2 regions of the Pseudomonas sp. LBUM1652 genome follow, and region 1 is predicted to be linked to the other one. Evidence: riboswitches for the same ligand, from Rfam matches in the RefSeq annotation. Region 1 holds a riboswitch; the other holds the start of a gene.
What was found. Region 1 has a riboswitch for cobalamin ahead of cobO (cob(I)yrinic acid a,c-diamide adenosyltransferase). Riboswitches for the same ligand answer to the same signal wherever they lie in the genome.
Positions count from the first base shown of each region.

Region 2: another riboswitch for cobalamin. It lies ahead of cobW (cobalamin biosynthesis protein CobW); the one in region 1 lies ahead of cobO (cob(I)yrinic acid a,c-diamide adenosyltransferase).

Region 1 covers NZ_CP166804.1:1,972,070-1,980,091, reverse strand. The annotation lists gene ACA069_RS09005 (cobyric acid synthase) at 1-636, opposite strand, end outside; gene cobD (threonine-phosphate decarboxylase CobD) at 633-1,625, opposite strand; gene cbiB (adenosylcobinamide-phosphate synthase CbiB) at 1,618-2,526, opposite strand; gene bluB (5,6-dimethylbenzimidazole synthase) at 2,523-3,173, opposite strand; gene ACA069_RS08985 (cobyrinic acid a,c-diamide synthase CobB) at 3,170-4,570, opposite strand; gene cobO (cob(I)yrinic acid a,c-diamide adenosyltransferase) at 4,567-5,178, opposite strand; cobalamin riboswitch at 5,260-5,485, opposite strand; gene ACA069_RS08975 (hypothetical protein) at 5,639-6,223, shown strand; gene ACA069_RS08970 (PQQ-dependent sugar dehydrogenase) at 6,292-7,605, shown strand; gene ACA069_RS08965 (C40 family peptidase) at 7,738-8,022, opposite strand, start outside.
Region 2 covers NZ_CP166804.1:3,510,005-3,518,026, reverse strand. The annotation lists gene ACA069_RS15840 (cobalamin biosynthesis protein) at 1-231, opposite strand, end outside; gene ACA069_RS15835 (CbtA family protein) at 228-929, opposite strand; gene ACA069_RS15830 (CbtB domain-containing protein) at 941-1,138, opposite strand; cobalamin riboswitch at 1,260-1,482, opposite strand; gene ACA069_RS15825 (hypothetical protein) at 1,846-2,025, shown strand; cobalamin riboswitch at 2,347-2,562, shown strand; gene cobW (cobalamin biosynthesis protein CobW) at 2,662-3,732, shown strand; gene cobN (cobaltochelatase subunit CobN) at 3,736-7,584, shown strand; gene ACA069_RS15810 (magnesium chelatase ATPase subunit I) at 7,825-8,022, shown strand, end outside.

The DNA.
Region 1 (8,022 bases):
TTTCAGCCAGTCGAGGCCCGGCTGCAGCAAGGCAATGTCGCCGCGAAAACGGTTGATGATGAAGCCTTTGACCCGTGCCTGTTCGCTCGGCGAGAGCAGTTCCAGCGTGCCCACCAGATGAGCGAAAACCCCGCCACGATTGATGTCGGCGATCAGCAGCACCGGGCAATCGACTGCTTCGGCAAAGCCCATGTTGGCGATATCGCCGGCACGCAGATTGATCTCCGCCGGCGAGCCGGCGCCCTCGACCATCACCAGCGGATACGCGGCGCTGAGTCGCTCGTGGGAGGCGAGCACCGCTTTCATCGCGATGGCTTTGTAGTCGTGATAGGCAACGGCGTTCATGCTGGTGACGGCGCGGCCATGGATGATCACTTGCGCGCCGGTATCGCTATTGGGTTTTAGTAGCACCGGGTTCATGTCGGTGTGCGGCTCAAGGTTCGCGGCTTGCGCCTGCACCGCTTGCGCGCGGCCGATCTCGCCACCGTCGGCGGTCACCGCGCTGTTGAGCGCCATGTTCTGCGGCTTGAATGGCACCACCGCCACGCCCTGCCGGGTCGCCCAGCGGCACAGCGCCGTCACCAGTGTGCTTTTACCGGCGTCGGACGTGGTGCCTTGCACCATCAGCGTTGTCATTGGATTTCCTTGGCGAACGCTTGCAGCGCTTGTTCGAGACGGGATTCTTCAGCGGCGTTGGCGGGCAGGCCGAAACGCACACTGCTGTTGTGGGGGAAGATGCGCAGGAGAATCCCCCGTCGGGCCATGAATTCGTGCAGCGCTTGCGCGTGCTCGGTGATCAGCCACTGAAACAGCGCGCAACCACCCTGCGGTTTGAAACCGTAGCGTTCCAGCAACAGCGCCAGCCGTTCGCTGGCCTCATCGCTACGAATCCGCTGGCGTGTGTGGCCTTCAGTGTCTTGCAGACAGGCTTGGCCCAGCACCCGCGTCGGCCCGCTGACGGCCCACGGCCCGACCTGTTCGGCGAGCAGCTTGAGCAACTTGCGCTCGGCCAGTACAAAACCCAGTCGCACCCCGGCCAGACCGAAGAACTTGCCGAACGAGCGCAACACAATCAGACCGATCTGATGGGTGTGCGCAGCCAGACTCAGCTGCGGAGTGTTGTCCATGAACGCTTCATCAACCACCAGCCAACCGCCGCGCGGGGCCAGTCGTGCATGCCAGTCGAGCAGGCGCGCCGGGGTCAGGCTCAGGCCGGTCGGGTTGTTCGGATTGACCACCACCAGCACGTCGAGGCTGTCGAGAAAGAACTCGACTTCCTGCTCCAGCACTTCGCGCACGATGTAGCCGCTGCGGCGCCAGGCTTCGGCGTGCTCGGCATAACACGGCGACAGCACACCGACCTTGCCGGCCCGACGCAAACGCGGCAGCAACTGGATCGCCATTTGCGAACCGGCCACCGGCAGCACTTGCGATGCACCGTAGTAATCGCACGCCGCCTGCTCCAGACCGTCATCGGTTTCCGGCAAGCGTGCCCAGGCGCGCAGCGGGATTTCCGGGATCGCAAACGGCCACGGCGCCAGACCGCTGGACAGATCGAGCCAGTCGGCCTCGGCGATACCGTAATCGAGTGCAGCCTTGCGCAGCCGGCCACCGTGCTCAAGCATAGAATTCAGCCCCCACGCAGAGAATCAGCAGCCACAACCATACGCCGCGCTGAACCAATTGCCAGCCACGATCAATAGAGTCGGCATCGGCCTGAACGCCTTCGCCCAGTTGCGGACGCTCATGCAATTCGCCGTGGTAAATCGCCGGGCCACCCAGCTCCACACCGAGCGCACCGGCACCGGCCGCCATCACCGGGCCGGCATTGGGGCTGTCCCATTTCGGCGCCTGCGTGCGCCAGCACTTCAAGGCCAGTCGGGTTTTGCCCAGCACTGCGTAGGTCAAAGCCACAAGGCGTGCGGGAATATAGTTGAGGACGTCGTCGATCTTTGCCGCGCACCAGCCGAAACGCTCGAAGCGTTCGTTGCGATAGCCCCACATCGCGTCGAGGGTGTTGCTCAAACGGTAGAGGACGACGCCCGGCGCGCCCGCCACGGCAAACCAGAACAACGCGGCGAACACCGCGTCGCTGCCGTTTTCCAGCACCGATTCGGTGGCGGCGCGGGCGACGGCGGTGCTATCAAGTTCGCTGGTCTGGCGACTGACCAGATAGCCGACACGCGTACGCGCCTCGTCCAGATCATCAGCGCGCAACGCCTTGGCCACTGGCTCGACGTGCTCGCCGAGGCTGCGCATGCCGAGGGCGCAATACAGCGCGAGAATCTCGACGATCCAGCCCACGTACGGCGCCCAGGAAAACGCGGTGGCGAGCAACGTCAGCGGCAACACCGCGATCACCCACGCGGTGACGCCATGACTGCGCCAGCCACGGCCACCGGCGTTGAAACGTTGCTCGATGCGCCCGGCAAAATTGCCGAACGCCACCAGCGGATGCCAGCGTTTCGGTTCACCCAACAGCGCATCCAGCGCCACTGCGGCGACACTCAACAACGCCACACTCATTGACTCACTCCCCAATAATTTTCATACAGCAACTCATTGAGCGGACGCGCCTGCGCCCACCCTTCGAGTACCAGCATCGGCGCCGGATAGAATTCCTTGACCGGGCCAAGACAAAGAACGGCCAACGGCTTGGCCCCCGCCGGCAGTTTCAGCAAATCGGCGAGTGCCTGCGGCTCGAACAGCGAGACCCAGCCCATGCCCAGGCCTTCGGCGCGCGATGCCAGCCAAAGATTCTGGATCGCACAGGACAGCGACGCCATGTCCATTTCCGGCAGCGTGCGGCGACCGAAGATGTGTTTTTCTCGATCGTCCATCAGCGCGGCGACCAGCACTTCCGCGCAATCATTGATGCCTTCGACCTTGAGTGTCATGAACTCATCGCTGCGCTCGCCGAGCGCTTCGGCTGTGCGGATGCGCTCTTCTTCCACCAGATTCTGGATCTGCCCGCGCAGGGTACGGTCGCTGATGCGGATGAATCGCCACGGCTGCATCAGGCCGACGCTTGGCGCCTGGTGCGCGGCTTCGAGCAAGCGGCTCAGCAGTTCGGGCGCGACGGTGCCACCGGTGAAGTGGCGCATGTCGCGGCGTTCGGCGATGGCTTTGTAGACCGCTGCGCGTTCGGCTTCGGAAAATGCGTTGTCTGTCATGGCCCTTTCGCGAGCAGGCTCGCTCCCACAAGGGATCGCATTTCTTCAGTCACCACCGTTTCAACTGTGGGAGCGAGCCTGCTCGCGAAGGCGGCTTCGGAGTCAGGCGCAAACAGCGCAGCGATAGCCGCAGGATTCGACGGGAAATAAAAATGCACATACGAAGCCGTCATCCGCCCTTCCCGATAAACCGCCTCTGCCCCGCGCCCGCCATTCGGGCTCAGGCCCCGGGCTATCGGTGTCAATTCAGTGGTCGTCAGGGAATGGTGATAAGTGTGGCCGCGCAGCGAACCTTCTGGCAGATCCACCGCTTGCAGCGCCAGAGCGGCGAGACGCTTTTGCATCACCGCATCACCCGCCAGAAGCCCCACCAGTTCAGCACGAGTGCCTTCAACGTCGGTCAACGAATCGAGCAGATACAGCATGCCGCCACACTCGGCGAGCAACGGTTTGCCCGCCGCGTGGTGTGCGCGAATCGCGTCGAGCATCGCGGTGTTCTGCGCCAGCGCCACATGATGCAATTCCGGGTAACCGCCGGGCAGGTAAAGGCTGTCCGCCTCAGGTAATTGCGTGTCGCGAATCGGCGAGAAGAAACTCAACTCGGCGCCCATCGCTCGCAGCAGATCGAGGCTCGCACCATAGGTGAAGGCAAAGGCTTCATCGCGGGCGATGGCAATTCGTACACCTTTCAATAACGGCTCTGCAGTGATGACCTCAGGCGCAGCAAATTCCACGGCCGGTGGCAGCGCTACCTCGCAACTGCTGGCAAGCGCTTCGGCGGCAGCGTCCAGGCGCATATCGAGGTCATTGAGTTCACTGGCCTGAACCAGGCCGAGGTGACGGCTCGGCAGTTCGATGCCGGTCTCGCGGGACAGCGCGCCATACCAGCGCAAACCTTCGGTAAGGCTGCCTTCCAACAACTGCGCATGCCGCAATGTGCCGACCCGGTTGGCCAACACGCCAGCGAATGGCAGATCCGGCTGATACTTCGCCAAGCCCAGCGCCAACGCACCAAAGGTCTGGGCCATGGCCGTGCCGTCGATCACGCCGAGCACCGGCACGCCGAAATGCCGCGCCAGATCCGCGCTCGACGGCGTGCCGTCGAACAGGCCCATCACGCCTTCAATCAGAATCAGATCAGCTTCAGCGGCGGCTTCCCACAACAGGCGACGGCTCTCCTGCTCGCCAACCATCCACATGTCCAGTTGATACACCGGCGCACCGCTGGCGCGCTCGAGAATCATCGGATCGAGAAAGTCCGGCCCGCACTTGAACACGCGCACCTTGCGCCCCTGATTGCGATGCAAACGGGCCAGCGCGGCGGTGACGGTGGTCTTGCCCTGACCGGAGGCCGGCGCGGCGATCAGTACCGCCGGGCAGTGACGTGGTTGATTCAAAGTTCGACGCCTTTTTGCGCTTTGATGCCAGCCTGAAAAGCGTGTTTGAGCATGCCCATTTCGGTGACGGTGTCGCCCATCTCGATCATTTCCGGCTTGGCGCCGCGACCGGTGACGATCACATGCTGCATCGGCGGACGCGCCTGCAAGTCGCTGAGCACCTGATCAAGATCGAGGTAGCCGTGCTTGAGGGCGATGTTCAATTCATCCAGCACCACCAGACCGATCGACGGATCGCGCAGCAGTTCACGGGACACTTCCCACGCGGCTTCGGCGGCGGCGATGTCGCGCTGACGATCCTGGGTTTCCCAAGTGAAGCCCTCGCCCATGACGTGGAAACGCACTTGCTCGGGGAAGCGGCGGAAGAACAACTCTTCGCCCGTGCTGTGGCGACCCTTGATGAACTGCACCACGCCGCACTGCATGCCGTGGCCCATGGCGCGGGCGAGCATGCCGAACGCCGAACTGCTTTTGCCTTTGCCGTTGCCGGTCAGGACCAGCACCAGGCCGCACTCGTCGGGCGAGTTGGCGATGCGTTCATCGATCACGGCTTTTTTGCGCTGCATACGCGCCAGATGGCGTTCGTCACGCTCGGGGGAATCAGTCATGGGGGAGCTCTCCGTTGAGGCTGGATAACGGCGGGCAGGCACAAGAATAGACGGCAAAAAGCCTGGCATCGCCCACCGTGATGCCGCTGGATGGATCAGGCCGGTCTCCGGGCTCATGAGCGGCGTTCGCCGGACTGCGCGCCTTCCCGCTGTTGAGCAGTGGCACAAGACGCAGTTTTCACTCATTTACCGTTGCGGGGGCAGCGCCGGGATCGTAGTCGTACTTGCTCTGAAGACAACCCTCACCGGCTTCCCTGTTTCACTCTGTCGACGCAAGCCACAGAGCACCTGAAACAAGCCGCGAAGGTTAGAGGGTTGGGGGTGGAGCGTCAATTAAAGAGGGGGCCAACGGGCGAATAACTGCCGCCGATCAATTATCTGACGCCAATCTTGTGCCACAGTCTCAAGAGTGATATCAAAGAGCCACAATCTCACATCACACAAGAATAAGGTGAGCCACATGCAAGGCATGATCATCAGCAACCCGCGCCTGGAATTTCTGCGTCCGGTGCTGGAACGCTGGTTTGACTGTATCGACCGTTACAACGCCGTGCGCGGCGACAGCGACACGCCCTACTGGCATGACGAAAAAGCCAATCTAGGGCTGCTCTCGGCGGCAGCCTGGATGGCCGAACTGGTTACGCTTGAACAGACGGCCACGCGCAAGCAGAACGAAGAAGGCGAACGCAATGCCCGCGCCGATCTGTTCCTCGCTGGCAGCGAAGACCGCGCTTACATTCAGGCCACGCAACGCTGGCCTCGGGTCAACAACCTCAACCTGACCCAAGCCCTGCTGGAAATCACCAGCGACGCCAAACGCATCAGCTTCGCCAGCGACCTCAAGCTCGGCTGCCTGTTTGTTGCGCCGCAAAAAGCCCAGCACAGCGCCAGCCCCGAAGAACTGCAGGACATGGTCGACGACCTACAGAAGGAACACACCTGCGCCGTCGCCTGGTATTTCCCCTATGCCTATCGCAAGTTGCGCAGTGAAACCGGCAACTATCACCCGGGTATCGCCGTGCTGTTCAAAGAGGCCCGCGGTTGAGCAGTTGAACCATCGGGCTTGCGCGCTTCTCTATGATTAGGTCAATGCATTCATAGGGAAGATCAGTAATGCGCAAGTCCCAGCTCGCTCTCGTCATCGCTCTCGCCGGAGGGCTCGCCGCCTGTGGTGAATCCTCCAGCCTGCAAGTCACCGACGGCACCGGCCCGTCACCGAAACTGCCTGAACCGAATAAAACCCTGATCCCGACGGTGAATATCGCCCCGGCGATCGGCTGGCCCGAGGGCGCAAAACCGACTGCCGCGGCAGGCACACAAGTGGCTGCGTTTGCCGAAGGCCTCGATCATCCGCGCTGGCTCTACGTGCTGCCCAATGGCGACGTGTTGGTGGCAGAAACCAACGCCCCGCCGAAACCTGACGACAGCAAAGGCGTTCGAGGCTGGGTGATGAAGCAAGTCATGGGCAAGGCCGGAGCCGGCGTACCAAGCCCGAATCGCATTACGTTGCTGCGTGATGCCGACCACGACGGCGTGGCCGAAACCCGCACGGTGTTTCTGCAAAACCTCAACTCGCCGTTCGGCATGACCCTGGTTGGCAATGATCTGTATGTCGCCGACACCGATCGTTTGCTGCGCTTCAACTACGAAGCCGGTGCGACCGAGATCAAGACACAGCCGATCAAGGTCACGGATCTGCCCGGTGGCACGCTGAATCACCACTGGACGAAAAACGTTATCGCCAGCAAGGACGGCAGCAAGCTGTACGTCACCGTCGGCTCGAACAGCAACGTCGGCGAAAACGGCATGGATCAGGAAGAAGGTCGCGCGGCGATCTGGGAAGTGGACCGGGCGACCGGCAATCACCGGATCTTTGCCTCGGGCATTCGCAACCCTAACGGCCTGGCGTGGGAGCCTACCAGTGGCGCGCTGTGGACAGCCGTCAACGAACGTGACGAGATCGGCAGCGATCTGGTGCCGGACTACATTACCTCGGTCAAGGATGGCGGCTTCTATGGTTGGCCATTCAGCTATTACGGCCAGCACGTCGATGTGCGGGTGGAGCCGCAGAATCCTGACCTGGTCGCCAAAGCCATCGCTCCGGACTACGCCGTCGGCCCGCACACCGCTTCGTTGGGTCTGACGTTCGCCGAGGGCAACACCCTGCCGGCGCAGTTCAAGGAAGGCGCGTTCATCGGCCAGCATGGTTCGTGGAACCGTAAACCGCACAGCGGCTATAAAGTGATTTTCGTGCCGTTTGCGGCAGGCAAGCCAACGGGCCAACCGGTGGATGTGCTGACCGGTTTCCTCGACAAGGACGAGAATGCACTGGGTCGTCCGGTAGGCGTGGTGATCGACCAGCAAGGTGGCTTGCTGGTGGCGGATGATGTGGGGAACAAGGTTTGGCGCGTTTCTTCTACCAAATAATTTGACCTGCCCCAAAACAACTGTAGGAGTGAGCCTGCTCGCGATAACGGTGTTTCAGTCAACGATGATGTCGACTGACACGACGCTTTCGCGAGCAGGCTCACTCCTACATTGGGTGATGTGCTGCTTGAATTATGGGTTACGCGCCAGATGCTCAGGCTGCAACACACGCTTGGCACTCAAATACGCCTTCTGCCAATAGGCCTTGGACAGGCTATCGAGCTTCACCGTGCCGCCAGTTGCCGGCGCATGCACGAAGCGCCCTTCCCCGACGTAAATCCCCGCATGACTGACCTGCGAACCACCATTGGTGGCGAAGAAGATCAGATCACCGGTCTGCAATCCTTCCTTACCGACATTCGGCGCCTGCATGACGATCAGCTCGCGCGTGGAGCGCGGCAGAGAAATACCGGCAGC
Region 2 (8,022 bases), 1.5 Mb from region 1:
CAATTGTTCACTGCTGAAGTACAGCAACGGCAAGGCCAATTGTGCGGCGAGTTCTTGTAAGCCCGGCTCATCACGCTTCAAGTCGATACTGGCCAGGGCTTTGACTGCTTCCAGTTCGATGCGATGGGCCTGCAAGGCTTGATCGAGTAACGCGCGCAGCGTGCTGGCGGGGCAGCCGCGCTGGCAGCCCAGACCGACCACGAAAGTCGGCGCTGCGCGGTCATTCGTCATGCGTGGTAGTGGCCATCGCTTTTGCGGCGGAACAACCAGGCACTGATCAGGCCCAGGGCCAGCCAGAACGCCACGTTGGTCAACTGCGAAGCGATTTTGAACTGTGCTTCGAGGGCTTCTGGCGCCAGCATCGAGTGCACTTCCGGTTGCGGGGCGCCAATCACATGCGGCACGGCAAGGATCGCCACGCCGAGGATCTTCATCAGCCAGTGACGGCTGAACGCGATCAATGCCAGACCTGCGGCGGTGGAGGCGGCTGTGCTGATCCACCAGAGCTGCCGGGAAGCCAGATCCGCCGCAGCAGTGCCTGGCAATTCAGGCGGCAAGCCCAGGGTCGGTGCCAGAACGAACGTAGCGTAACCGGCCAGACCCCAGAGCAGACCTTGCGAAGTTTTGGTCGGTGCACGCAGGGTGTACAGGCCGGCAAGCATCAGGGCAAAACCCACGGCCACTACCAGATTGCCGCCGGTGGTCGATACCACGCGCTGCCAGCCGTCTTCCGGCTCCCAGGCTTCGGCATCGTGAGTATGGGCAGTGGCACCGGCAGCGTGTTCGTGAACCTCAGCCGCCGGTTCGGATTTTTCGTAGGTCTCGGCCTGCAGAATCAGCGGCGAAACCCAGAAACTTTGCAGCAGCGTAAGGAGCAGGGCGGCCAGAAGACCGGTGAAACCTGCGGTTTGCGCAATTCGCTTGATCATGTCGGCAGGTCTCAGTGGCACGGGAACGCGGCGCTGTGGCGGGTATCGTGGGCGGCGTTGTGCACTGCTTCGATGTGCGAGAAACCGGCGAAATAAACCAGGCTGGCGCCGAGGATCGACGCGAAGATGGCGGCGGTCAGGCGTTGGCTCAGGGTGCTGGTACTGGCGATTTTATCCGTGTTGCTGCCGGTGCTGCTGATGATCGACATGGCGCTTCCCTCTGGAATGTCAGCGGGGTAATAGAGCGCATGAAAACCCCTGCGAATCGGGCACGCAGGGGTTCGAACAGCGCCCGCCCACCGCGGGTTTGTTATGTTCAGCGACGCAAGTGCGCACTGTGTGTTGCGGGCCGGTCTCCGGGCTCACGAGGGGTTGGCGTCAGGCCGACCTGCAAGCGTCACCTTCCCATGCCGTCATGGCACAGTGGATTCGACGCTTCTCTCGCTTACCGTTGCGGGGGCAGCACCGGACTGACATGGCTTTAGAGTAAAGCACATGATTCACCGGTTTCCCGTTTCACCCTGTGAAGGGCACCCGTAACAAGTTGCTTAGGAGAGCATGTTGGGGGGATTTGAGTCAATTGAATGGGGGCATATCCGTTGCTGCGGTGATGGCTTATTACGGTTCCGCCCTTACGGCGGGTCACTTTGGCAAACGCCCCAAAGTAACCAAAGGTCTGTGCCCTGACGTTCGGCCCTCGCTGTGGCTCGGGTTCCTTCGCTCCGGGATCGATCCGGGCGCATCGCCTCCGGTTTGCTGCGCTGCACCTCTTCTCGATGTGTTCGACTGCGTCGAACGGTCGCTGCGCTCCCACCCCCGGATCAATCCCTCCACTCAGCCTGCCGACGGGCGCTTAGATCAAAAGCGTTACTCGAGCTAACGCTCATTGTGTTGAGTGGGGCGGCATGCGCCGCGTGTGGGGGGTATTCATATCCTTGTGGGGGCTGCCAGCGATGGCGGCCTGACAGCCGACCAAGGGCAGGGCGCGATTTATTCCCTTGTAGGAGCTGCCGAAGGCTGCGATCTTTTGATCTGCTTTGGCTTTGGCTTTGGCTTTGGCTTTGGCTTTGGCTTTGGCTTTGGCTTTGGCTTTTGACGTTGCTTTTGATCTCCAGGCCCATCGGCAGGCCGAGCGAAGGTGTTCATCCGGGGGGTTGGCGCGCAGCGCCGTGCGGCGAAGCCGCATCCATCGAGAGGAGGTGCAGCGAAGCAAACCGTAGGCGATGCCCCCGGATGGACACCGTAGCGAGGGAACACTGAGCCTAGGCGAAGTGCCGTACGTCAGGGGGCAGCCTTTTTGGTTACTTTTTCGGCGTCTGGAAAAAGTGACCCGCCGTAAGGGCGGAACCCTAATCAGCAACACCCGCAGCAACGGATATGCCCCCAATCCAAACATTGACCCGCCCCCACACCATGCGTAGCCTTGCGCTTTCGAGGTTCTTCGGCGCGTGCCGAAGCTAAGAAGGGAACGCGGTCAAAGCCGCGGCTGCCCCCGCAACTGTGAACGGTGATGTTCGCTGCCACGCCACTGCCAGCCCCTGCAAAAGGGCGCCAGCGGGAAGGCGCAGCAAACGCCAGGCCCCAACGCCTGAACACCGTCAGCCAGGAGACCTGCCTCGTCACAGATTCTCACTACAACCGGGCGGGGTGATCCGGTGGCGAATGCTTCCGGCGCGTGCTCGCGTTGCCGGTTCTCGTCCCGTATGCCCGCCACCTTGCCAAAGGGCATCCGATGAAAACACTGGCCAAACTCCCCGTCACCATCGTCACCGGCTTCCTCGGCTCGGGCAAAACCACGTTGCTGCGGCACATGCTCGACAACGCTCAGGGCCGCCGCATCGCGGTGATCGTCAACGAGTTCGGCGAGCTGGGCATCGATGGTGAGATCCTCAAGCAATGCACCATCGGCTGCACCGAAGAAGAAGCCACCGGCCGCGTTTACGAACTGGCCAACGGCTGCCTGTGCTGCACCGTTCAGGAAGAGTTCTTCCCGGTGATGCGCGAACTGGTTGCCCGTCGCGGCGACCTCGACCACATCCTCATCGAAACCTCCGGTCTGGCCCTGCCAAAACCACTGGTACAAGCCTTCCAATGGCCGGAAATCCGCAGCGCCTGCACCGTTGACGCGGTGATCACCGTGGTCGACAGCCCGGCCGTGGCTGCTGGCACCTTCGCCGCGTTCCCGGATCAGGTCGACGCCCAGCGCAAACTCGACCCGAACCTGGACCACGAATCGCCGCTGCACGAGCTGTTCGCCGACCAACTGGCCAGCGCCGATCTGGTCATCCTCAACAAGGCCGATCAGACCAGCCCGGAAGACCTTGCGCGCGTACGCCTTGAAGTCGCCGAAGAACTGCCGCCAGCAGTCAAAATCGTCGAAGCCAGCAACGGTCGCCTGCCGCTGGACGTGCTGATCGGCCTCGGCGCCGGTTCCGAAGAACACATCGACAGCCGCCACAGCCATCACGATCACCACCACGACGGTGACGACGACCATGATGACCACGATCACGACGCTTTCGATTCGATCTCCATCGAGCTGCCGCAAGCCGTCGAAAGCCTGCTGCTCGACGCCCTGACGCAACTGGTGGTCCAGCACGGCATCCTGCGTGTGAAGGGTTTTGCAGCGATCCCGAACAAGCCTATGCGCCTGCTGATTCAAGGCGTGGGCACGCGTTTCGACAAGCATTTCGACCGTCAGTGGGGCGCCGAAGAAGCGCGCGTCACACGTCTGGTGTTGATCGGTCAGGAGCTCGACGCTGCTCAACTCGAAGCGCAACTGCGCGCTGCGCTTAGCGTTTAAGCCATGCACCTGCTCAGGACCCAGCCCGGCGGTTTCGTGTCGGATGACAACATTGCCGACCTTGGCCAAACCCCCGCCGAGCTGGTGATCCTGTGCAGCGGCGACTCCAGCCTGGCGCTGCTCGCCGAAGCCGCGCAGCAGTTGCCCGAGGATTATCCGAGCCTGCGTCTGGCCAATCCGATGCAGGTGCAGAATCACGCCTCGGTCGATTTGTACGTCGACGAAGTGTTGCGCCATGCCAAGGTGATTCTGATCTCGCTGCACGGCGGCATTGCGTATTGGCGCTACGGTGTCGAGCGTTTGGTCGAGCTAGCCGAGCGTGGCGTGCAGGTGATCATGGTCCCGGGCTGCGATCGCCCCGATCCGGAACTCAGCGATCTGAGCACCGTCGCAGCCGAGGATCGCGACCGGCTCTGGCAGTTTTTGCGTCAGGGCGGCATGGGCAACGCGCTGGATTTCTTCAGCTGTCTGGCCAACCGTTGGCTGGCTCGCGATTACACCTGGGGCGAGCCGCAAACCCTGCCGCGCACGGCGATTTACCATCCTCACAAAACCTCCGCCGCACTGAGTGACTGGCAAGCCGAATGGCTGCCCGAGCAACCGGTGGCGGCGGTGCTGTTTTACCGCTCGCACCTGCAAGCGGCGAACACGGCGTTCATCGATGTTTTCTGCCAGCGTTTACAGGCGGCGGGGCTCAATCCGTTGCCGATCGCGGTAGCCAGTTTGAAAGAGCCCGGCTGCCTCTCGGTGGTCGAAGATTGGCTGGATGAAGTCGAGGCGGGGGTGATTCTCAACACCACCGGTTTTGCCCAATCCAGTCCTGAAGCACCGGATCTGCGGCCGTTTCGTCGCAACATTCCGGTGATTCAGGCGATCTGCGCCCAGGACAACGAACCCGGCTGGCGTGACAGCGAGCAGGGCCTCGGCCCTCGCGATCTGGCAATGCACATTGCCTTGCCGGAACTTGACGGGCGCATCATCAGTCGGCCGATCAGCTTCAAGGATCTGGCCTGGCGCAGCGAGCGCAGCCAGTCCGATGTGGTCTGCTATCGGGCGCAACCCGAGCGCATGGATTTCGTCGCCGAACTGGCGCGCCGCTGGATCGATCTGGCGCGGGTGCCGAATGCCGAGAAACGGATTGCACTGATTCTCGCCAACTACCCGACCCGCGACGGACGCATCGGTAACGGCGTCGGCCTCGACACGCCGGCGGCGGCGCTGAATATCCTTCGCGCATTGCAGGCTGAGGGTTATCCGGTCACGGCAGAGTTGCCGAATACTGGCACCGAGTTGATTCAGCAATTGCTCGGCGGCGTCAGCAACGATCTCGACACGATTGATCTGCGTCCATGCCAGCAAAGTCTGGCGATGGACGACTATCTGTTGATGTTCAACGCGCTCCCCGAGGCCAATCGCGCTGCGGTAGTCGCGCGTTGGGGCTCGCCGCAAAACGATCCGATGTATCGCGACGGGCGAATGATGATCGCCGGCCTGCGCTTTGGCCTGACCTTCGTTGGCATCCAGCCGGCGCGGGGTTATCAGGTCGATCCGAGTGCGGTCTATCACGACCCGGATCTGGTGCCGCCCCACGGTTATCTGGCGTTCTATTTCTGGCTGCGCAACACCTACGGCGCCCACGGTGTGATCCACGTCGGCAAGCACGGCAACCTCGAATGGCTGCCGGGCAAAGGCGTGGGGCTGTCGGAAAACTGCTGGCCGGATGCGTTGCTCGGGCCGCTGCCAAACATCTACCCATTTATCGTCAACGATCCGGGCGAGGGCGCCCAGGCCAAACGGCGCACGCAAGCGGTGATCATCGACCACCTGATGCCGCCACTGACTCGCGCCGAAACCTATGGGCCGCTGCGTAATCTGGAACTGCTGGCGGACGAATATTACGAGGCGCAACTGCTTGATCCGCGTCGTGCCCGCGAGTTGCAACGGGACATTCTGCAACTGGTGCGTGACACGCAGATCGACCGTGAACTGCAACTCGACGCGGCGCTGGACAGCGACGCCGATGCGGCGATCTGGCTGCCGCGTCTCGACACCTATTTGTGTGATCTGAAGGAATCGCAGATCCGCGATGGCCTGCACATTTTTGGCGAATCGCCGAGCGGGCGGTTGCGCATCGATACGTTGCTGGCGCTGCTGCGCATTCCTCGGGGCGATGGCAAAGGTGCGCAGTCGAGTCTGCTGCGGGCGTTGGCCAAGGCGTTTGAGTTGGGTTTTGATCCGCTTGATTGCGCACTGGCTGATCCGTGGACGGGCCCGCGTCCTGTCGAACTGCAAGCGGTCAGCGATGAAGTCTGGCGTACTGCCGGCGATACCCGCGAGCGCCTGGAGTTGTTCGCCACTGAGTTGATCGCAAAGACACTGCACAACCCCTGTAGGAGTGAGCCTGCTCGCGAAGGCATTATGTCAGTTGACATCTCTTCCACAGAAACACCGCTATCGCGAGCAGGCTCACTCCTACAGGAAGCGGGTTGGGGGCAAGTCAGCGCCATCATCGACAACCTGCGTGAAGTCGTCGCCCCACGCCTGGACGCCTGTGGCCCGGCGGAAATGCGCGGATTGCTCGATGCCCTCAGCGGCCGTTTCGTCCCCGCCGGCCCGAGCGGCGCGCCAAGTCGCGGTCGTCTCGACGTATTGCCCACCGGCCGCAACTTCTACTCGGTCGACGTGCGCAACCTGCCGACCACCACCGCGTGGCGCATCGGTTTCCAGTCGGCCACGCTGATTCTCGAACGGCACTTGCAGGATCACGGCGATCACTTGCGTCAGCTAGGCCTGTCGGTGTGGGGCACCGCGACCATGCGCACCGGTGGCGATGATATCGCCCAGGCCATGGCGCTGATGGGCGTGCGGCCGGTGTGGGCCACCGGCAGTCAGCGCGTCGATGATTTCGAGATTCTGCCGCTGAGTTTGCTGGACCGACCTCGGGTCGACGTGACGTTGCGGGTTTCAGGATTCTTCCGCGATGCGTTTGCCAACCTGATTCGTTTGTTCGATGCGGCCGTGCAAGCGGTGGCTGCGCTGGACGAGCCGGATGATCTCAACCCGTTGGCCGCCAAGGTGCGCGCCGAGCGTGAGGCTCTGCTGCAATCGGGTCTGGATGAAGAGGCCGCGCGGCGTCAGGCCGGGTGGCGAATCTTCGGCGCCAAACCGGGTGCCTACGGCGCGGGCGTGCAGGGCGCCATCGACGGTCGTTTGTGGCAGAGTCGCGAGGATCTGGCTGAGGTTTACCTTAACTGGGGCGCCTACGCTTATGGCGGTTCTGATGAGGGCACCGCCGCTCGCGAACAATTCGTCCAGCGCCTGAGTCAGGTACAAGCGGTTCTGCAAAACCAGGACAACCGCGAGCACGACTTGCTCGATTCCAACGACTACTACCAGTTCCAGGGCGGCATGCTCGCTGCCGTCGAGACTTTGCGGGGCGAAGCGGCGGCCAGTTATCACGGCGATCACAGCCAGCCGGATCTGCCGAAGATCCGCACGTTAAAAGAAGAGCTGAACCGGGTAATCCGCTCGCGGGCGGCGAATCCAAAATGGATCGACGGGGTCAAGCGTCACGGCTATAAAGGCGCGTTCGAAATGGCGGCGACCGTGGATAACCTGTTTGCCTTCGATGCCACCACGCAGTTGATCGACGATCACCAGTACGCGCTGCTGGCCGATGCTTATCTGCTCGATCCGGCAACGCGCGATTTTGTTCGTGAGCATAATCCGCATGCGCTGCGGGACATGACCGAGCGCATGCTTGAAGCGCAGCAGCGCGGGATGTGGCAGGAGCCGGGGGCCTATAAAGAGGCGCTGGAGAATTTGTTGCTGGATATAGAAGAAGACATGTAGCGCTTCAATAAAGCCACCCCCTCACCCCAGCCCTCTCCCCCAAGGGGGAGAGGGGGAAAGGGAGCCGATTTGCAGGGCGTTCAAAACTTGAGTTCGACTCGACAGTTCAGGTCGGTGGACCTTGAAAGAGCACCTCGGTCAGTTCCCTCTCCCACTGGGAGAGGGCTAGGGTGAGGGCAACTCCACCTGACACACCAAAACTCTCAAGAACACCGACGACCACGACAGAGATCAATCCAAATGACCGACACCCCACATTTCCCACTCTCCGCCGTGGTCGGCGCCGACGATCTGAAACTCGCCCTGTGCCTCACCGCCATCGACCCGAAAATCGGCGGCGTACTCATCGAAGGCCCACGCGGCATGGCTAAAACCACTCTGGCGCGAGGCTTGGCGGATCTGCTCGCCAGCGGCCAGTTCGTCACGCTACCGCTGGGC